DNA from 3 places in the Geodermatophilus sp. URMC 65 genome. Region 3 is predicted to be linked to each of the others. Evidence: riboswitches for the same ligand, from Rfam matches in the RefSeq annotation. Region 3 holds a riboswitch; each other region holds the start of a gene.
The links. A riboswitch is a leader RNA that binds a small molecule or an ion and turns the genes downstream of it on or off. The one in region 3 is predicted to bind cyclic di-AMP.
Positions count from the first base shown of each region.

Region 1: linked by a shared signal. The riboswitch ahead of ACWIX7_RS24180 (LysM peptidoglycan-binding domain-containing protein) and the one ahead of ACWIX7_RS26985 (hypothetical protein) in region 3 are both predicted to bind cyclic di-AMP.
Region 2: linked by a shared signal. The riboswitch ahead of ACWIX7_RS01655 (hypothetical protein) and the one ahead of ACWIX7_RS26985 (hypothetical protein) in region 3 are both predicted to bind cyclic di-AMP.

Region 1 covers NZ_CP199954.1:4,994,517-5,001,466, forward strand. Annotated here, with positions in the region: gene ACWIX7_RS24155 (PadR family transcriptional regulator) at 1-142, opposite strand, end outside; gene ACWIX7_RS24160 (NADPH:quinone oxidoreductase family protein) at 258-1,223, opposite strand; gene ACWIX7_RS24165 (hypothetical protein) at 1,304-1,972, opposite strand; gene ACWIX7_RS24170 (DNA-directed RNA polymerase subunit alpha C-terminal domain-containing protein) at 2,014-2,544, opposite strand; gene ACWIX7_RS24175 (alpha/beta hydrolase) at 2,637-3,479, shown strand; cyclic di-AMP (ydaO/yuaA leader) riboswitch at 3,741-3,860, shown strand; gene ACWIX7_RS24180 (LysM peptidoglycan-binding domain-containing protein) at 3,862-4,689, shown strand; gene ACWIX7_RS24185 (hypothetical protein) at 4,758-4,910, opposite strand; gene ACWIX7_RS24190 (alpha/beta fold hydrolase) at 5,141-6,178, opposite strand; gene ACWIX7_RS24195 (MarR family winged helix-turn-helix transcriptional regulator) at 6,254-6,682, opposite strand; gene ACWIX7_RS24200 (substrate-binding domain-containing protein) at 6,819-6,950, shown strand, end outside.
Region 2 covers NZ_CP199954.1:355,287-362,236, forward strand. Annotated here, with positions in the region: gene ACWIX7_RS01635 (AMP-dependent synthetase/ligase) at 1-267, shown strand, start outside; gene ACWIX7_RS01640 (glycosyltransferase family 4 protein) at 278-1,405, opposite strand; gene ACWIX7_RS01645 (M48 family metallopeptidase) at 1,402-2,685, opposite strand; partial or broken gene ACWIX7_RS01650 (C40 family peptidase) at 2,833-3,086, opposite strand; gene ACWIX7_RS01655 (hypothetical protein) at 3,083-3,520, opposite strand; cyclic di-AMP (ydaO/yuaA leader) riboswitch at 3,930-4,089, opposite strand; gene ACWIX7_RS01660 (hypothetical protein) at 4,276-4,620, opposite strand; gene ACWIX7_RS01665 (D-alanyl-D-alanine carboxypeptidase family protein) at 4,718-6,460, opposite strand; gene ACWIX7_RS01670 (DEDD exonuclease domain-containing protein) at 6,640-6,950, shown strand, end outside.
Region 3 covers NZ_CP199954.1:5,603,542-5,610,491, forward strand. Annotated here, with positions in the region: gene ACWIX7_RS26970 (MFS transporter) at 1-716, shown strand, start outside; gene ACWIX7_RS26975 (TetR/AcrR family transcriptional regulator) at 713-1,339, shown strand; gene ACWIX7_RS26980 (polysaccharide deacetylase family protein) at 1,564-2,160, opposite strand; gene ACWIX7_RS26985 (hypothetical protein) at 2,471-2,971, opposite strand; cyclic di-AMP (ydaO/yuaA leader) riboswitch at 2,973-3,156, opposite strand; gene ACWIX7_RS26990 (FAD-dependent monooxygenase) at 3,442-4,656, shown strand; gene ACWIX7_RS26995 (acyl carrier protein) at 4,697-4,990, shown strand; gene ACWIX7_RS27000 (benzoate/H(+) symporter BenE family transporter) at 5,032-6,306, opposite strand; gene ACWIX7_RS27005 (universal stress protein) at 6,534-6,950, opposite strand, start outside.

The DNA.
Region 1 (6,950 bases), 610 kb from region 3:
CGCGGACGTCGCCGCGAGCGGCCCGTCCGCGGCCTCCGCGGCGGTGCCCCATCGGCCCGTCGAAGGCGCCCGGGTGGCCGCGGCGGGGGTGGTGGTGACGTCGGTCGGCGGGGTGTCCGCCGTTGTCTCGCATGGGGTGCATGTGCATCTCCTCGGTATATCGGATGACGGTAACGATACATCGTTACCGTCATCCGATCAAGCCGCCGGAGGATGCGCGAACGGTCCCGCTGCAGGGCGGGGGAGGCGGTCCTCCTTCAGCGCACCCGGAGCAGCACCTTGCCCGTGGCCCGGCGCTCGTCGAGCTCGGTGACCGCCGCGGCGGCGTCGGCGAGGTCGTGCACCGAGCCGAGGACCGGGTCGAGGGCGCCGCGCTCGAGCAGCGGCTGCAGGTCGCGCCACTGCTCCTGCACGTAGCCGGGGTCGCCCGTCCAGAACGCACCCCAGCCGACGCCGACGACCGAGACGTTGTTCAGCAGCAGCCGGTTGACCTTGACCGTGGGGATCTCCCCGCCGGTGAAGCCGAGGACCAGCAGTCGGCCCTCCCGCCCCAGGCTGCGCAGCGAGTCGGTGAAGCGGTCGCCGCCCACCGGGTCGGCCACGACGTCCACGCCGCGGCCGCCGGTGAGCTCCTTGACCCGGTCGCGGAACCCGTCGGCGAGCACGACCTCGTCGGCGCCGGCGGTCCGTGCGGTCTCGCCCTTGCCCTCGCTCGACACCACCGCGAGCACGCGCGCGCCGTAGGCCTTGGCCAATTGGATGCCCGCCGTCCCCAGGCCGCCGGCGGCGCCGTGCACCAGCACCGTCTCGCCCTCGCGCAGCTGACCGCGGCGGCGAAGCGCGAAGTGCATGGTCAGGTAGTTCATGGGCAGCGCCGCGCCCTGCTCGAAGCCCACCCGGTCGGGCAGCGGGAAGACGAGGCCCGGGTCGGCCGAGGCCACCTCGGCGAACCCGCCGAAGCCGGGGAAGGCCGCCACCCGCTGCCCGGGCTGCACGCCGCTGCCCTCGGGCGCGCTGCGCACCGTGCCGGCGACCTCGCTGCCGGGGACGAACGGCAGCTCCGGCTTGATCTGGTACTGCCCACGGCTGAGCAGCACCTCGGGGAAGGTCACGCCGGCGACGTGCACGTCGATCAGCACCTTCCCGTCCGCGTCGGGCTCGGGGACGTCGGCGACCGAGATGGCCGAGGGGCCGTCGAGGGTGGCGATCTGGGCGGCGCGCACGGGTCCTCCTGCACGGTGGGGGTACGGGGTCGCGAGCCTCTCAGAGCGGGTGACCGGCGTCGCACCACGGGGTGGCGGTCTCAGTCGGTCTCCGGCTGCTCGGTCGACTCCGGTCCGACGGCGGGGGCGGCGCCGCCGAGCTCCTTGCTGCGGGTGGGGTCGGCGTCCTCGAGCCTCGGGACGCGGGGGTCGTCGGGCAGCGGGGGAGCGGTCTCCTGGGGCCTGTCGTCGGCGGGGGGCGGGGTGCTGTCGGTGTCCATGCCCATGGGGTACCCGCTCGCCGGCTCGTCCTCGCGGGTGAACCGCACCTCCATCCACGGCTGCCAGGTCACGCCGTCCTCGGCCCGCTCCCACAGCGCGGTCATCGTCCGGCGATCCGAGGCGATGCGCAGGGTCGACCGTACGGCGGCCGTGGGGGCGTCCGGGTCGAACTGCGCGGCGCGGGCGACGTCACCGCCACCGGTGAAGTGCCAGGCGCCGTCGTCGTCGATGCGGACCCGCATGAGCGTGACGTCGCCGGTGTCGTCGTAGGAGCGGGCCAGCATCGCGTCGCCGTCCCGCTCGCCGATGATCTCGAGCGCCCGCACCGGCGTCCCGCCCACCAGGACGTCGACGGAGTGCACGAGGACGTGGCCGCCGGGGCCGGGCTCGTAGACGTCGCTGCCGGTGACGGGCACCGGGTCGTCGCCGAGGACGTGGCCCTCGGTGCGCCACCGGCCCACCACCGGCGCCAGGTCGGTGCGGGTCATGACGCCCATGGTGGGACAGCCGGGCGCGCCGCGGAACCGGCCTAGCGACCGACCAGCTGCCGCAGCCGGCGGACCGGCTCCCGGACGGCGCACACCGCCAGTCGCACCGGCAGGGTCGCGACGGCCTGACCGACCCGGACGCCGAGGCGCCACAGGTCGCCGTAGTCCGGCGGCGGCGGAGGCGCGCTCGGCGTGGGGTCGGCCGGGGGCGGCGTCGCGGGCACGATCAGGTCCACCGTCGTCCGGCGGCGCGTGCTGCGCAGCGACTCGAACGACGGGATCGCCGGGGCGGCGGGCGACTCCTCGTCGTCCGGATGCGTGTCCGGGGAGGAGAGCCGCTCCCCGCGCCCACCCGCGGCAACGCGGCCGGGCGGCTCCGGGACGACGCGGCGGATGGCCGCGATGCTGCCCGGGCCCAGCCCGTTGACCGCCAGCAGGTCGGCCCGGGTGAGGCCGGCGAGTTGTGCGGTCGTGGTGATCCCGGCCCGGGCCAGTGCGGTGACCGCCCGCGCGGGCAGGCCGAGGTCACTGACGGTCTCCCCGGGCGTGGTCCCCGGCGACGTGGTCGGCATGGTGTCCAACCTAGGACCGGCCGTCCGGCCGCACCGGTCCAGGTCTCCTGCAGGATGCGCAGCAGACCGCACCCGCGCAGGAGGACTCCCCGATGACCGCTGCTCAGCCCGTGCACGCCGAGGGCACCCTGGCCTCGGGGCTGTACCGGCAGGCCTGGACCGTCGAGGACCCGGTCGGCGCCGTCGTCCTGGTGCACGGCGCGCACGAGCACGGCGGCCGGTACCGGCACGTCGCCGAGCGGCTGGCCGCCGCAGGGTACGCCGCCCACGCCGTCGACCACCCCGGGCACGGCCGGTCCCCGGGTCGCCGCAGCAACATCGGCAGCATGGCCGCCGCCGTCGACGGCGTGGCCGAGCTGGTGCGGTTCGCCGGCGAGCAGCACCCCGGCGTCCCGCTGTTCGTCTACGGGCACAGCCTGGGTGGGCTGATCGCGCTGCAGTACCTGACCGGGACGCCGGACGCCCGGGTCGCCGGCGCGGTGGTCTCGGCGGCGGCCCTGGACACCAGCGCCGCGACCGCCGTCCAGCGGACCCTGGCGCCGCTGCTGTCGCGGGTCCTGCCCGACCTCGGCGTCCTGCGGCTCGACGCGGAGGCGGTCAGCCGGGACCCCGAGGTGGTCCGCGACTACTGGACCGACCCGCTCAACCACAACGGCCGGGTGGTCGCCCGCACCGGCGCCGAGCTGATGGCCACCGCGCTGGCCATGCCCCGGCGGCTGCCCTCGCTGACCATGCCGCTGCTCGTGCTGCACGGCACCGCCGACCGGCTCGTGCCGCCGGCGGCCAGCGAGGTCGTCCGGGCGCACGCCGGCTCACCCGACCTCACGGTCACGACCTACGAGGGGCTCTTCCACGAGCCGCACAACGAGCCCGAGAAGGACGACGTCCTGGCCGACGTCGTCGCCTGGCTCGACGCCCACCGTCCCTCCTCCTGACCGACCACCGCCGGCCGGGAGGCCGTGCGGCCGGGGCAGGAGTGACCACGGCTACACCGGCGCGACACGCCGCGTCGACCTGCGGCGCGCTGCTGGATAGCCGGTTTGTGACCGGCGTCACGACGACAGTGCACATGACTGCACGTAGCGTTTTGTGTGCGCTCAGCAAAGGAGAGAGCGCGGCGCCGGACCGCCAAACCCTGCCCACCGGTCGCCATCCAGATCCCAGGGCAGGGGTGGGGGACCCACGACCACGGCGCGCCACGACTCGAGCCGCACGGCTCGAGCCGAGGACCGCCTCGGGGTGAAGCCGCGGACCGCGGCCGGGCACCGATCGCCCGAACCCGACAGCTCACCTCGCCGGCGGTGATCGGAGATCACCATGGCCAAGCACCGCGCACCCCGCTACGTCCGCACCAAGAAGGTCCTCGCCAAGGCGCCCGTCGCCGCCGGCGCCACCGTCGTCGGGTTCGGCGTCCTGGGCTCCCCGTCCCAGGCCCTCGCCGGGACGACGGGCCCCCTCCCGGCTCACGCCGTCGAGGCCCCCGCCGCGACGGCGGTCGCCGACGCCGGCGCCCCGGAGGCCGGCTACACCGTCGAGCGCGGTGACACGATCGCGACGATCGCCGCCGCCCACGGTCAGTCGTGGCGGGACCTGTACCAGCGCAACGTCGGCGTCATCGGCGCCGACCCGAACCTGATCTTCCCGGGTCAGGTCCTCCACACCGCCGGCTCGGCGGCCGCCGCCCCGGCCGCCCCGGCTCCCGCCGCCGGCTCGGCCGGCGACGCCGCGCCCGCGCCGGTGGTCGCCCCGCTCGCCGCGGCGGCCGCTCCGGCACCAGCGGCCACCGCGCGCATCAGCAACAGCTCCGGCGACGTGGCCTCGCAGGTGCAGGTCGCGGCGAACCGGGTGGTCAGCGAGGTGTCCGGCGCCGGCTCGATCACCATCGGCGGCACCCGGGCCAGCGCCACCGACCCGAACGGCCACCCGTCCGGCCTCGCGCTGGACTACATGGTCATGTCCGACGCCGCCCTCGGCGACGCCATCGCCGAGTACCACATCGCCCACTGGGACGAGCTCGGCGTTGAGTACGTCATCTGGCAGCAGCGGATCCTGACCTCGCCGGACGGCGTGTGGAAGGCCATGGCCGACCGCGGCGGCGCGACGGCGAACCACATGGACCACGTGCACGTGAACTACGTCGGCTGAGTCCCCGGCCCGCACGTCGGCGGCCCTCCACCCCCTCGGTGGAGGGCCGCTGGTGTGCGGAGGGCCTCTCAGAGCAGCTCGTCGAGGTCGTCCGGGCCCGGACCGGTGCCGCCGGAGTCGCGCAGCGGCGAGGTGTCGGGCAGGTCGTCCTCGGGCGGCTCGGGCGCGACCGGACCCTCCGAGTACAGGGTGCTCGGGTCCCGCGGGTCCATCTCGCTCATGCCGACTCAGTGCCCCGGGGAGCCGCGGAGAACCGTCCGCGGGCAGCCCGACTCCGGGGTGGCGCTCGGTGCCCGCGGTCAGACGTCCTAGACATCTGTTGCGGAACCGTTCCGTCGACCGCATGCTGTCCCCGGCGGGGCCCCGGGGCAGAACCTGGGCGAGCTCCGCCGCCAGCTCCCCGCCGCCCCCGGGCCGCGGGTGCGGACCGGGCGGGGAAGCGCTCGCGCGGTCAGGCGGGACGGTCGAGCAGTTCCTTCAGCGTCCGGTCGACGACGTCGTTGTCGGCGGGGTTCATCCCGAGGCCGCCGAAGTGCCCCCAGATGGTGTCGATGACCCGGACCTCGCCCCGGGCGATGAACTGCGAGGCCCACTGCTCGTCCTCGGGGGGGAAGTAGAGGTCGGTCCGGGCGGGCATGGCCACCAGCGGGCAGCGGATCGAGCGCAGTGCCGCCTCGGTGTCCCCGTCGAAGCCCGGCGTCCGGCCGACGTCCCCGTGCTCCCAGGTCCAGAGCATCGCCAGCAGGTTGTTCGGGTCCCGGTCCCGGTCGAGCCAGAAGCCCTCCCAGAACCCGACCAGGAAGTCCTCGAGCGAGGAGTAGCCCATGGTCCGGTACTCGCGCTCCCAGTAGAACGCCTGCGACAGGCCCCACCCGGCGTAGATCCGGGCGAAGGCCCGCATGCCGGCGGTGGGGCGCGCGTCGGGGGAGTACTCGCCGCCCCGGAACGCCGGGTCGAGCGTCAGCGTGGCCCGCAGGCTCTTCAGGAACACCTGGTTGTGCTCGCTGGTGCGGCTGGAGCCGACGATCGGGGCGGCCCGCTTCACCATCTCGGGGTGGCTGACCGCCCACTGGTAGGTCTGGCCGGCCCCCATGGAGGAGCCGAGCACCAGCTCGATCGACTCGATGCCCCACTGCTGCGTGAGCAGGCGGTGCTGGGCCTCGATCTGGTCGGAGAAGGTGATCCGGGGGAAGTGGGGGCCGTCGAAGGGGGGAGGGGTGGTGCTCGGCGAGGTCGACAGGCCGTTGTTGAGCTGGTTCGGGACGACGATGAAGTACCGGTCCGGGTCGCAGGCCAGGCCCGGGCCGATCGACCACTCGTTGGCGTCGTGCCAGGCGCTGAACCACGTGGGGTGCACGATCACGTTGGACCGGTCGGCGTTCAGGGTCCCGTACGTCTTGTAGGCCAGTCGGGCGCCGCGCAGCGTCGCGCCGCTCTGCAGCGGCAGGTCGCCGAGGTCGAACAGCTCGTGGTCCGTCGGAGCCGGCACGGCGGGTTCCTCTCAGCTGGGAGGCCGGCCAGCCTGCTCGCCGCGATGTGCTCAGCGCAACCCCGAACGCCCGGGTCAGCGGGTCGCCAGCCGCTCCAGCAGCCGGCGGAGCGTGCGCGCCTCGGCCGAGGACAGCGCGGCGAGCCCGGCGCGCTCGGCCTCGGCGATCTGCGGGGCGAGCGACCGGCACAACGCCCGGCCGCGTTCGGCGGCGTGCACGACGACACGGCGACGGTCGGTCGCGTCGACGTTGCGGTAGAGCAGCGCGCGCTCCACCAGCCGGTCCACGAGCCGGGTCACGGTGGGCCCGGAGATGCGGGTGCGGCCGCTCAGGTCGCTCATGGACAGCGGGCCGGCCTCGGTCAGGGTGTGCAGCACCCGCCACTGGTCCAGGGTGAGGTCGCTCCCGACGAGGATCTCCTCGACGCGGGAGGTCAGGCCGGAGGTCACCTGCCGTAGCAGGTCGACGTGGGGCAGTGACCCCCCCGACGTCTCCTGTCGCATGCTCGCCTCTCCCTCGCCCGGGACCCTTCCCATGGCCGGGGCGGGTCAGCATAGTGATGCCCGACTCGGGCCGATTCTCGCAGAGGTCCGGGACGTCCCGCTCCAACGCCCGCGCACTCCACGCCTGGGGGGATCGATGCGTCGTCGGTCCGCAGAGGTCGCGCGGGTCGGGCTGGTCGTGCCCCTGCAGGGGCCCGCGGGCCTCTTCGGCCCGTCCTGCGAGGCGGTCGCGGCGACGGCGGTGCGGACCATCAACGACGCCGGCGTC
Region 2 (6,950 bases), 490 kb from region 3:
AAGGACCCCGGCCTCACCGCCGCCCAGCTCACCGAGGACCCCGACGTGCTCGCCGAGCTCGCCGCAGCGGTCGAGGACGCCAACAGGGCGGTGTCCCACGCCGAGGCGATCAAGAAGTTCCGCGTGCTCGGCACCGACTTCACCGAGGACAACGGGATGCTCACGCCGAGCCTGAAGCTCAAGCGCTCGGTGGTGCTCAAGGAGTTCGACGACGAGGTCGAGGGCCTCTACCGGAAGGACCCCGCCCCCCGTCCCTCGCACGCGTAGAGCGGGGCCGTCAGCCGTCGGGGTCGAGCAGGGCGGCGAAGGTGCCGGCGATCGTCGTCCACGACCACCGCTGCTCGACCCACGCCCGGCCGGCCGCGCCCATCCGGCGGGCGCGCTGCGGGTCGTCGAGCAGGCCGGTGAGGACGGCGGCCACGGACTCCGGGGAACGCGGGTCGCCCACCACGTGCCCGGTGACGCCCTCCCGCACCGTCTCCGGCGCGCCGCCGGAGGTGCCGGCCACCACGGGCCGGCCGCAGGCGGCTGCCTCCAGGTAGACCATGCCCAGGCCCTCGACGTCCAGCCCACCGCGGCGGGTGCGGCAGGGCATGGCGAACACGTCGCCTGCCGCGTAGTGCTCGGGCAGCTGCTCCGGTGGCACCGGCCCGGTGAGGACGACGGAGCGCTCCAGCCCGCGTGCGGCGACCTCCCGGCGCAGGCGGTCCTCCAGCGGGCCGCCGCCGACGAGCAGCAGCCGCGCGTCGGGGTGCCGCGCGAGCACCCGTGGCCACGCCGCGACCAGCACGTCCTGGCCCTTGCGCGGCACCAGACGTGAGACGCAGGCGACGACGGGTGCGCTGCCCAGCTGGTGGCGCGCCCGCACCGCCGCCCCGTCGGCGTCCGGGGTGAAGCGGTCGACGTCCACGCCGGGCGAGAGCTGCGCCATCCGGGTGACCCCGCCCAGCGCCGGCGCCAGCCGGGCACGCGTGTAGTCGCTGATGTAGGTCAGCACGTCGAGCCCGGCGGCGATCCGCCGCATCAACTGCCGCGCGCCGGGCAGCGCGACCCAGCCGGTCTCGTGACCGTGCGTGGCGCCGACCAGGCGGCGCACCCCGGCGTCCCGCAGGGCCGGGGCGAGCAACCCCAGCGGGGCCGCGGCGCCGAAGAAGGCGGTGTCGCAGCCGTGCCGGCGGGCCAACCCGGCCGCCGCGCGGGCCACTCCGGGTGTGGGCAGCAGCATGCCGGTCGGGTGGCGGACCACCTCGTAGGGCAGCGCGGCGTCGTGGGCCTCCCACCCGGGGAACCGGGAGGCGAGCACGACCAGCGACCCCGGCGGGCGGCGGGCCAGCAGTGCGGCGACGAAGGTCTGGATGCCGCCCTGGCGTGGCGGGAAGTCGTTGGTGACGACCAGCGTCCTCACCCGGCGTCCTCCAGCCGCTGCCAGTCCTCCGCGAAGGCGATCCGCTGCGCGCCGGTCGGGTGCGAACCGAAGAACCACTGCCAGGCCGCGGGCGGGTCCGGGTCGCTGAGGTTGGTGGCGGCCAGCGCGCGCTGCATCGCGATGAACGCCCCGGCGTCCCCGGTGAGGTCGAGCGCGCGCAGGTCGGCGCGCGCCTCGACCTGCCGCGACACCAGGTTCTGCACCGGCGTGCTCACCAGCCCGCCCACCGACAGCAGGAGCAGGACCAGGGGGACGACGGCCGGGTCCGCAGGCGACTGCGCGCCCCCGCGGCGCAGCAGCGGCGTCCAGGACAGCAGCCAGCCCGACAGCGCCACCGCGGCCGCTGTCCCCAGCGCCCCGACCAGGGTGCCGGTGAGCACGTCGCCGTGGACGACGTGGCCGAGTTCGTGCGCCACGATCGACTCGACCTCCTCGTCGGACAGCTGCTCGAGCGTCGTGTCGTAGAGGACGATGCGGCGGGTCGACCCGAAGCCGGAGACGTAGGCGTTGAGCGCCGTGGTCCGCCGGGAGGCGTCGGAGACGAGCACGTCCTGCACCGGGGTGCCGTTCGCCTCTGCCAGGTCGAGCAGCTCGGTGCGCAGCTCACCGGGGGGCAGCGGCTCGAAGCGGTTGAACGCCGGCTCGATGACCAGCGGGTAGAGGAACGACCCGACGACGACGAAGCCGGCCGCCACCGCCGCGGCCCACGCCCACCAGGTGCGCGGCGCCCGCCGCACCAGCCAGAGGAAGGCCGCCAGCGCGAGGGCGGTGAGGACCGCGCTGATGGCGGTCGAAACCGCGACGTCACGCAGCCACAGCCCCCAGCTGCGGATCGAGATGCCGTACCGGTGGCGGACCACCTCGGCATACGCCGACACCGGCAGCGTGGCCAGCCGGCCGAGGAGCACCACGGCCGCCGTGCCCAGCAGCGCCTGGGCGACCCACCCGCCGCCGACCGGTCGCGCCACGGCCCGCACCAGCCGCGCCCCCAGCGGGGTCAGCCCCAGGACGGCGGAGACGGCCAGGCCGAGCAGCAACGAGGTCAGCGAGGCCGGGCGCAGCGCCCCGGCGAAGGCCTCGGTCCGGGTGAGGAGTTCCGGGGGCAGGACCGACGCCGGGTCGACGGGCGTACGCCCACCCGACGGCTCGGGCAGCAGCGTCCACGGCGGGACCACGACGAGGACGACGACGAGCGCGGCGCCGAGCACGCCCGCGACCAGGAGCGCGACGCGAGCACCTGCCCGGCCTGCCCCGCTCACCAGGCCGATCCTAGGCGAGCCACCGGTACCGGCCCCGGACCCGCACTCGTCCGGCCCCTGCTCGGGCTGGCGAGGTCGAGGGGGTCCCGCTGGCCCCGTCCAGGGGCCCGCCCCCAGCCTGCGAGGGGGTGGGGAGGACGGGGTCCTTCAGGCGATGCGGCGCATCGCGGTGATGCCGCCCATCGAGTCGACGCTCACGACCTCCACCGGCTGGCCCGACGTCGAGGCGTGCACCATCTGGCCGTTGCCGATGTACATCGCCACGTGGCTGACGGGGCTGTAGTAGGAGATCAGGTCGCCCGGCCGCAGCTCGGACCGGGACACCGCGAGCCCATCGTCGCCTGCATCCGCGACGAGTGCGGCAGGCTGGTGCCGGCCGCGGCGTACGCGTACTGGGTCAGCCCCGAGCAGTCGAAGGCGTCCGGCCCGCCGGCGCCCCCCGCACGTACGGGTCCCCGACCTGCGCCAGGGCGGTGTCGACGGCGGCCTGCGTGGCGCCGGTGGCCGCGGCGGCCGGCGCGGCGGCGACCGGCTGGCCGGCGTGCGCGGCCACGACCTCCTGCTGCTGCGGCGCCGACAGGGCGTCGTACTGCGCCTGGTGGTCGGCGATGTCCGCCTCGAGCCGGGCCTGGCGGGCGGTGACGTCGTCGAGCGTGCGCTGGGCGGCGGTCTGCGCGGCGCCCGCGTCGGCGTGGGCCTGCTCGGCCGCGGCGGCGGACGCGGCGACCTCGCCGAGCACGTCGCTGGTGTGGCCGGCGACGACGTCGAGGGTCGCCAGCTGCGAGACGAACTCCTCTGCCGACCCGCTGGTCATCAGCAGGTCCAGCTCGGACATGCCGTCGCCGAGGTGAAGGCGGCGCGGGCGACCTGGCGGATCCGATCGTCGAGCGCGTCGAGCTGCGACTGGGCCTCGGCGACCGCCTGGTCGGCGCTCCGGACGGCGGCCTGCTGGTGCGTCAGCGTCTCGCCCGCCTCGTTGACCTGCTCGGTGACGACGTCGAGCTCGTGCGCGGCCTGGGCGACCAGCTGCGCGGCCTGCGCGGCGCTCGTGGCGTCCCCGGGTCCGCGACGGCGGTGCCCGGCAGCAGCGTCAGGGCGAGTGTGGCGGTGGCGCCCAGGACCAGTCCGCGGGCGATCCCGCGCGAGACGGTGGGCCGGCGGAACGCGACCGGGAGGTCGGGGTGGAACTGATCGACGGCATGCCCCAGGGCAGGGCGGGGGTCGCCACGGGCGGCGGCTCTCCGTTCTTCCTCAGCGACCGCCTACCGAGTTAGCTGACGGGTTCGGGCTGGGAAGAAGGCGCCCCATCTCTGCGCCCCGGCGGACCAGCGCGCGGGAGAACTCACCCCGGTGCTGCGGTGGGTCCCCGGTCCCCCCTCGGCGCCGGTGCGGCGCGTCGGGCGATTCGGCGGTGACCGGCCGAGGTCACCCTCGTGGGGGGTGACGACCACCCGGCCGGACCGGCCCACGGTCCGGGGGTTGTCGAAGAAGTGACGAACGGGGGTGCCGGGGACTGTGGGATCGTGTTCCTCCTGGTCGGCGACGTGCCGTCCGTCGCGCCCGGCTCGCGCGGACACCGGAGCACCCCGCTCACCCGGTGCGCCGCTGCGACCCCTGACCGCCGCCCCGCCGCTGCGGCGCGGCCCGCCGTGCCGGGGCCGGGCGGACCGAGTGCTGGTGGCGCAGCGGCGGTACCAGACCGGCGTCGGCCAGCACCTGGACGGCGCGCCGCTCGACCTCGTCGAACTCCACGACCACCCCCGGCGGCAGCACGACGACGTCCTCGGCGGACAGCCGGTCGTCCCGCCGCCCGGCCATCGGCACGACCGTGGGGTCGGCGCCCTGCCAGCCCGGTGGCGCCCCCAGCAGCACGGTGACGACGCAGTTGCCGCAGCCGGTACCGCGGGCGGTGCAGGTGTCGCAGTCGATGTACACGGTCCACTCCTCTGCTCTCCGACCCTCGTCGCGGGAGCCGTCCGTGGCCCCGGTCGATCCGGGCAGGACGCTAGGAGCGGGCACCGACAGTTCCGGCTCAGGCGCCGGCGTACTCCCAGTGCCAGGGTTCCTCGCGGCCGTTGCCCGGGTCGGCCCAGCGCGGGTGGAGGAAGCCGAAGCGGCCCGCGTTGGCCAGCATCCAGGCGTACTCCGGCGTCCCGAACCGCTCGACGCCACCGCAGAGGTCGACGGCCAGCCCCCAGCCGTGGTCGCTGGTGCCCGGCACCGCGGCCAGCGCCGGTTTCTCGCCGTACAGCTGCACCTGGCCGGCGTAGCTCCGGTAGGAGTCGGTGAGGCACAGCGGCGTCCCGAAGGCACCGGCGAAGGCGCTGCTCATCGCCTGGTAGGCCGCTGCCGCGTCGCAGCGCAGCACGTGGCCGGCGACCCCCAGCGGGCACATCGCGCTGAGCGGGATCAGCCCGTTCGGGAAGCCGCCCCACGCCCGCCCTCCGGACGTCTCGGGCGGGTACCGCACGTCGCCGCACTCGACCGGCAGCGCCCCGCCGGACGGTCCGGTCGCGGGGACGGCCGCGCGTCGCCCGAGGCTGGGCCGCCCGGCACCCAGCACCCGGTCGGCCGCCGGACGGCCGACCACCACGGCGCCGGCGCGGGCGTCGGCCGCCAGCACCGTCCGCCCGTCGAGGGCGATGCCCACGTTGGCCGGACCGGACCGCCCGGCACCGAGGAAGACCAGGTCTCCCGGGAGGACGTCGGCCGGGTCGACCGGCGTGGTCCCCGCGAAGAGCCCCGCCTGGTCGTCCGGGAGGTCGATGCCCACCGAGGCGTAGACGGCGTGCACCAGCGATCCGCAGGACCACGCGTCCGGCCCCGCCGCCCCGGGGACGTAGGGCAACCCCAGAGCGTCCACCGCTGCGCTGACCGCGGCGACCGCCTCGGCGGAGGGGACGACCAGGGCATCCGACGCGCCGGGCAGCCGGGCCACCCCGGCCTGCACTCCACCGCCGGACGCCGGCACCGGCACCAGCCCGTCGGGCAGGCCCGCCGCCGGGTCGCGCAGCGCCGCGGCCGACGGCGGCGCGACGCCGGCCGCGGCCAGCTCGCCGAGGTACCCGTGCCAGTCGGCCGCCGCCTGCCGGCCGGCTGCCCGCTGCTCCTCCCGCTGCCGACCCAGCTGCCGGTCGACGGCGGCGACGGCGGCCTCCAGGTCCCGGCTCGCCGCGGCCGCGGCCGCCTCCAGCTCGGCGGTCTCGGTCGTGAGCTCCGCAGCCCGCGCACGGGCGGTCTCCCGCGTCCGCTCCGCCTCCGTCCGCCGCGCCGCCGCCTCCTGCCGTCGACGCTCCGCCGCGGCTACCACCGCGGCCGCGTGCCGCTCGACCGCGTCGAGCAGGCCCCCCGCGGCGACGACGTCCCCCGGACCACCACCGGACAGCAGCACCGACAGCGGCGTGACCTCGCCTGCGTCCCGGTACACCGCCGAGGCGTGCCGGGCCACCTCGGCCCGGGCCCGAGCCAGCTCGGCGTCCGCCGCGACGATGTCGGCCTCCGCCTGCGCCGCGGCCGCCTCGGCAGCGGCGAGCGCCTCCCGGGCCGCGACGACCCGGGACTGCCGCTCCTGGAGGTCGGCCTGCACGTCGGCAGCGCGCCGCTGCAGCTCGTCGAGCTCGGGGCTGTCCAGGAGGCTGGCGGTCGCGACGGCCGGGCCCGTCGGGTCGGCTCCCGCGGGCGCGGCCGGCAGCAGCACGACGGCCAGCGCGACGACGCCCACGGACAGGGACGCCGCCGCGCGGCGGCTGGGGCGCCACCGGGAGAGCGGGTGCATGGACCACCTCTGCGAGTCGGGACCGCAGCGGTCCGGTGACGAGATGGTCTCGGGGGCCACGCGGGCGCGCCAGGGGACGGCGCACCGCTCCCCCCGGACGGGCGAGGTCCTCCCCCGCCCTCCCCGTTCCCCGGCGCGCGTCCCCGGGACTGTCAGAGCCCCGACCTACCGTCCGCCCCGTGCGCCCTTCCCCCGCCCGGCCGGTGCCGCTCTCCCCCGCCCGCCTCGCCGGGACGGCGGCCCGCGCCGCCGCCGGGCTGCCGCGCTACGAGCAGGCCACGATCGACGAGCTCGGCACCCCGCTGGCGGAGGTCACCTTCGTCGTGGTCGACCTGGAGACCACGGGCGGCTCACCGAAGGACAGCGCGATCACCGAGATCGGAGCGGTCAAGGTGCGCGGCGGGGAGGTGCTCGGTGAGTTCCAGACCCTCGTCGACCCCGGCTGCGAGATCCCGCCCTACATCAGCGTGCTCACCGGGATCACCTCGAC
Region 3 (6,950 bases):
TCGGCCTGATGTTCTTCCTCCCGCAGTACCTCATGCTCGTGCTCGGCATGAGCCCGCTGGCCGCAGGCCTGTGGATGCTGCCGCTCGCCGGCGCGACCGTGGCCGGGTCGCTGGCCGCTCCGTGGCTGGCCCGCCACCTGCAGCTGCGGTGGGTGATCGGCGGCGGGATGGCCCTGACCGCCGCCGGGCTGGGCCTCGGCACGGCGCTCGGGGTCGACGGCGACCGGGTCGTCCTGGTCGTCGCCGGCCTGCTCATCGGCGGAGGCGTGGGAGCCGCGGAGGCGCTGACCAACGACGTCATCCTCGCCACGGCGCCGCCCGAGCGGGCGGGGGCGGCCGCCTCGGTCTCCGAGACCGCATACGAGTTCGGTGGGGCGATGGGCACCGCGGTGCTCGGCACCGTCGGGCTGTCGGTCTACGCGGCAGACCTCGGCTCCGTCGACGGCGTGCCGGCGCAGGGCACCCAGGTCGCCCGCGAGACCCTGGGTGGCGCGGCGGAGGTCGCCGCACAGCTGCCGCCGGACACCGCCGCGGCCTTCCTCGCCGAGGCCGGACAGGCGTTCGTGACCGGCATGCACGTCGTGCTGCTCATCGCCGCCGTGCTCGCGGCCTACGTGGCGGTGCAGGCCGTCGTCCTGCTGCGCGGGACCCCGGTGGCCGGTGCGGAGCCCGCGCCGGCCGGTCACCACCGGACACCTGAGACGGTGGCTCCGTGACCGAGCCGAGGCGCGCACACCTGCCCGTCGAGCAGCGCCGGGCCCAGCTCGTGGCGGCGGCGATGCGGGTGATGCAGCGCGAGGGGGCGTGGTCGCTCACCACCCGGGCGGTCGCGAAGGAGGCCGGCGTCCCGCTGGGGGCCGTGCACTACGCCTTCGGCTCCAAGACCGAGCTCGTGCGTGCGGTCTTCCGCGCCGACCGGGACCGGTCGACCGCGCTGCTCCGGCGGGCGGTGGAGGCCGGCGGCACCCCCGCCGAGATCCTGACCCGCGCCCTGGTCGGCTACGCCGACAGCGTCATCGCCGACCCCGGGGCCGAGATCGTGCTCCAGGAGCTGACCATGATGGGCGGCCGGGACGACGACCTGCGAGCCGCGGCGCGGGAGTCCACCGAGCAGTACCGCGGCGACGTCCTCGACCTGCTCGACCGCGTGGCCGAGGCCGCCGGCGGCACCTGGTCCGGGGACGTCGAGGTGCTGGCGGAGTCGGCGCTGGGGCTGCTCTTCGGAGCGTCGGTGAACTGGCTGTGCACCGGCGACGACGACCTCTTCCGCCGGTGTGCCGGCGACGCCGCGCAGGTCCTCGCGGCCCGCCTCACGCGGGACGCCGCCGCCCGGGGCTGAGCCGAGCGGGGTCCGTGGCCACCGCAGCCCGGGGTGGTCACACCGGTGGTCGGAGCACCTCCGGAGGCGGTCGGGCCGCGCCGGCCGGCAGAGGCGCGGGTCCGCGGCGGCCCGCGCCCGCCGGTGGCGAGCCCGGGGGTGAGGGTCAGGGGGCTTCCTCCTGCCGCACCGGGGAGCGGCCCGGCAGCACGCCGCCGGGAGTGGCACGTCCTCACGAGGGCACCTCACTGCGTGCAGTAGCCCCTCTCGGCCAGCCCGTCCAGGATCATGGGCAGGGCTGCGGGGGTGTTCTGCCCCGTGGCGTCGTGCAGGAGCACGACGCTCCCCGGCTGCACGCTCTGCAGCACCCGGTCCCGGATCGTCGTCGCCGGCGGATCCGCCCAGTCGCGGGGGTCGACGGTCCACAGCACCATCGAGTCCAGGCCGACCTCCCGGGCGGCCGCCGCCACGAGGTCGCTGGTGGCGCCGTACGGCGGGCGCCACTCGCTCGGAGAGCTCCCCGTGGCCTGCTCGATGGCCTCGTTGGTGCGCCGCAGCTGGGATTCCACCTGCGCCCGGTCCAGCGTGGTGAGCTTCGCGTGGCTCCACGAGTGGTTCCCGATCCGGTGCCCCTCCTCGCGGGCGCGACGCACGATGTCGGGTCGGGCGGCGGTCATCTCACCGGTGACGAAGAACGTCGCCTCCACTCCCCGTTCCGCCAGCGTGTCCAGGATGTCGGGCGTGGCGGACGCGTGGGGCCCGTCGTCGAAGGTGAGCCGGACGGAGCCGGCTGCACACTGCTGCGGTGCCGACGCCGCCTGAGCCGGCGCACCGAGCAGCACCAGCAGGAGTGCGCCACTGACGAGGCAGACCCAGCGGTTGGGACCTGGTCTCGGGCGCGGGCGTGTCGGTGCGGGGTCCCGACCCACCCCGACGCCGCCGCTCCCCCTCGCCTGAGCCCTGGTGGCCCTGCGCCGACCCGGGCGCAGGGGGTCCTGCGACCGGGCACCGGGAGGCGTTGCGGGAGCCCGGCTCGGCTCGCCGGGCCGACGGGGTCGTCCGGACGGGTCTGCCGTGGGAGGGCACGCTGATCCCGCCGGCGTGCCCCCGCAACGCCTCCTGGGTGCGGGCACGGTGAGGTGCTCCGGTGGATCAGGTCTGGGTGAGTCGGCCGACCGCGGCCCGGGCCGCTTCCAGGTGGTTCCGGTACGAGCCGTTGGTGTAGGCCACCCACGGCCTGAAGTTGGTGCCCTTGGCGGAGATCCGGTAGGCGGCGTTGGCGTTGCACTGGGCGTCGTAGGCGCAGCTCTTGGAGACCGAGGGGTGCCAGCAGCTGTTGATCTGCCAGAGACCGCGGTCCACCGAACCGTTCGGACAGCCCTTCGTCGGACCGTTGGCGTTCTGGGCGTCCGGACGGCAGGACGACTCCCCCATGCCGACCGCGACCGCGGTGACGAGCCTGTCGCCGCTGAATCCGGCTCGCGAAGCGACGCTCGCGCACAGGTCCGCTGCTGCACTGGTCGAGGCGTCGGACGCGGCCATCGCCGGGGCCGGTACGGCAAGGGCGACGAGCGCCAGGACCACCACGATGCCCAGACGGAGGGGTGGCACCGCCCGGACCGGACGGGGCATGCCGAAGATGTGCTGGTGCATGAGATCCTCCGAGCGCGCCTGCGGGATGAGCTGTCGGGTTCGGGCGGGAGGACTGCCCGGCCGTGACGGTCACGGCTTCACCCCGAGGGCCGCTGACGCGACCCGGAGGGCCTGCGATCTCCCGTTCCTGCCTCAGGTGAGTCGAGGTCGGCCCGGCCAGCGGCAGGATTCGGCGTGCTGCCAGACCGTCCCGCGAATGCGAGCGGCCTGAACGTAGGTTGTGACGCACGTCACAGCAAACGGAGAGGAGGAAGACGGTCGGCGGCCGCAGCGCCGTCACTCCTCCCGGACCGTGCGCTCACTGTGCGGGACCGGCTCGGCGAGGACCACACCCACCAGCCCGGCGGGACGCCGCGGCGGAACGCCGCACAGGCGGTGGCGAAGCGCTCGCGACGAGTCACGGCGGCCGACGAGTGACCGGGCCGGCACTCCTGTCCGGGACTGCGCCGCACTGGCTAGCGTCCAGCCGCATGAGGCACACCGACCTCCGGATCGCGATCGTCGGAGCCGGCATCGGAGGACTGTCCCTGGCCCTGGCGTTGCGGGAACGGGGTGTGCGGGCCGAGGTGTTCGAGCAGGCCGCGCACCTGACCGAGATCGGCGCGGCGATCGCGCTGTCGGCCAACGCCACCCGGGAGTACGCCCGGCTGGGCCTGCTCGACGAGCTGGCCGCGGCCGCCACGATCCCCACCGAGCTGGTCCACCGCCACTGGCAGGACGGCAGCCGCATCGCCGCCCACCCGGTCGCCGAGGGCAACGCCTACGTGGACCGGTTCGGCGCGCCGTACTTCGGCATCCACCGCGCCGACCTGCAGAAGACCCTCAGCGGCGCGTTCGGCGCCGAGCACCTGCACCTCGGTTGCCGGCTGACCGATCTCGTCCCCGAGCGCGACTCGGTCGTCCTGGAGTTCGCCAACGGCCGGGTGGAACACGCCGACGTGGTCGTCGGCGCCGACGGCGTGCGGTCCACCGTCCGCCGGTGGGTCACCGGCGCGGACGACGCCGTCTACTCCGGCACCAGCGCCTTCCGCGGCATCGTGCCCACCGAGAACCTGCCCTCACTGCCGGACCCGCGCGCCATCCAGTTCTGGATGGGCCCCGACGCGCACCTGCTGCACTACGCGATCGGCGGCACCGGAGAGCTGGTCAACTTCTTCGCGGTGGTGGAAGGCCCTCCGAGCTGGCTGCACGACGGCACGGTGGCCGAGGTCCACGAGGACGTCCCGGTCGCCTCCTTCCGAGGCTGGCACCCCGCCGTCACCGAGATGATCAGAGCGGCCGAGAGCCCCATCCGCTGGGGGCTGTTCACGGTGCGCCCCCTGCTGCGCTGGTACCGGGGCCGGGTCGTCGTCCTCGGCGACGCCGCCCACGGCATGCTGCCGCACCAGGGACAGGGCGCCAACACCTCGATCGAGGATGCCTTCGCCCTGGCCGCACTGGTCGCCGACGCCGGACCCGGCGAGGACCTGGCGCCGGTGTTCTCCCGGTACCAGACGCTCCGCCGGGCCCGGACGCGCGCGATCCAGCGCAGCTCCTGGGTCACCAACTCCCTGCTCCACCTGCCCGAGGGACCGGCTGCCCGGATGCGGGACGCGAAGATGGCGAGGTTCCCGGAGGACTTCGGCTGGATCCACGAGTACGACGTGCAGCAGGCGCTCCAGGCGTCCGCTCCCGCGTCCCGCTGAGCGACGGAGCGCCCCCGCACCGACCGGAGGCAGGATCCCGATGGCACGAGACGAGCTGGAGCAGGGGCTGGCGGAGGTCCTGGGCACGGTCGCCGGCATCGACCCCACCGACATCGCCCCGGAGAAGTCCTTCACCGAGGACCTCGGCATCGACTCCCTGACGATGGTCGAGGTCGTCGTCGCGGCCGAGGACCGCTTCGGCGTGCTCGTCCCCGACGACGAGTGGGCGCGGTTCACCACGGTCGGCGACGCCCTCCAGTACCTCGAGCGGTCGACCACCACGCCACCGTGGACGCCTCGAGCTCGACGGGTGCAGCCCGCCCCGGGGGGCTGATCCCCGACCGTGCGTGCGGTCGCCGACCCCCGGGACGGCGCTCAGCTCGGGGCCGGGGAGAAGTCCGGGCGCTCCAGCAGCCCGGACACGGCCAAGCCGGCGAGCAGACCCCAGAAGGCGGCCCCGACGTTCAGCACCGTCACGTCGGCGACGGTCACCACGAAGGTGACGAGGGCGCCGAGGGTGAACCGTCTGCTGAACGCCGCGACGAAGGACCCCTGCAGCACTCGCAGCAGGGCCAGGCCGCCGAGCGTGGCGATGAAGGCCGGCGGCGTGGCCAGCATGGCGCTGGTGAACAGCGGCGCGAACAGACCGAACAGCATGGCCAGCAGGCCGCAGGCGACCCCGGCGGTGTACTGCCGGGATCGCTCCCCGGAGGCCGAGAGCAGGGCGTTCGTCGGCCCGGTCAGGCAGGTCGACACCGTGCCCACCGCCGCGGTGAGCAGCGACCAGGCGCCGCAGGCGACGGTGACGACGTTGATCGGTGGCGCGTGTCCGGCGGAGCGCAGCACCGCGATCCCCTGGCCGTTCTGCACCACCAGCACGGTGATGGCCAGCGGCACGACCAGCTCCAGCACGGCCTGCAGCGACCACTCGGGCGCCTGGAGCACCGGCGCGGCGAACCACTCCGCGGCTCCGGCGGGGCGGAACCGGCCGGACACCACCACCGCTACCGCCCCGACGATGAGCGCCCCGATGATCGGCGGGATCCGCCGCCCCAGCCCCGGCAGCGCGCTGAGCAGCAGGAAGGCCAGGACCATGGGGGCGGCGATCCCCACGTCGTCCCGTAGGGAGTGCACCAGGTCGATCCCGAACCGCAGGAAGATCCCGGCGACCATGGCCATCACGATCGGCATCGGGACGACCGCCATGGCCCGGCGCACCCACCCGCTCAGCCCCAGGAGGAGGACGAGCAGGCCGGTGGCGAAGAAGGCGCCGACCACCTGCGGCCAGGTGAGGTGGGTCAGGGCCGGCCCGACGAGCACCGTGCCCGGGATCGTCCAGAAGAAGGCCAGCGGCTGCCGGTACAGCCAGCACGCCACGACGGTGAGGACGCCGTTGAGGAAGAAGGCGCCGAAGACCCACGAGGCCAGCTCCCGCTGGGACAGCCCGCCCTGCGCGCCCACCGCCAGGATCACCGCGACCGGACCGGTGGCCGCGAACACCAGGCCGATGAGTCCGTTGGCGGCGTAGACGCCCCCGGCGTCCCGCAGCAGCCGGCGCGGGCCGGGCAGGGGCCGGACGGGGCGCTCGAGCAGGTGCTCACGCACCGCCGCTCCGGTTCCGGCGTTCTCGTCGGCGCGCTGGGGTCTCATCTGCTCCGTTCCCGTCTGGTCGCCACGCGGCTGAGGTCGTACCCGACCCGGGAGAGGACCGCGCGCTGAGCTGCCCGCATCGGCACTCGAGGCGGCGTACCTCACCCCGCGGCCCGACACGGGAGCGGCAGGCGTCGCCGTCCCGGATCGTCGCGCACCGGCCCGGCCCGGGCCGGTCGGGGCCGCCCACGGGCCAGTGGGTCGAGCCGGGCCGATCGACCGGGCCCCTATCGCCGCTGCTGCTGGGGAGGCCGGGCCAGCAGGATCGAGTACGGCGGGTGCCGGTGGATCACCCGTTCCGCGGTCCAGGATCCCCGGTGGTGCTGGTGGCCCAGCACGAGCAGGTCCACGTCGAGGGCCTCGGCCCGCTGCAGGATGACGTCGGCGGCGTCGTGCTCCGTGGCGACGACGATCTCCCCGTGGGCGTCGATGCCCGCGGCGCTCAGCCGGTCGACCAGCTGCTGCACCGCCGCACGGTCGGCGTCCTCGGCGTCGTCCTCCGCCGACCAGACGCCGAGGCGGGCCGAACCGCCGGTGATGTCCTCCGGGACGATGTGCCCCCGGGCCACGTGCAGCACGTGCACCGTGGCTCCGGTCAGCGTGCCGATCTGCTCGGTGCGCCGGATCGCCGACGCGTTCTCCTC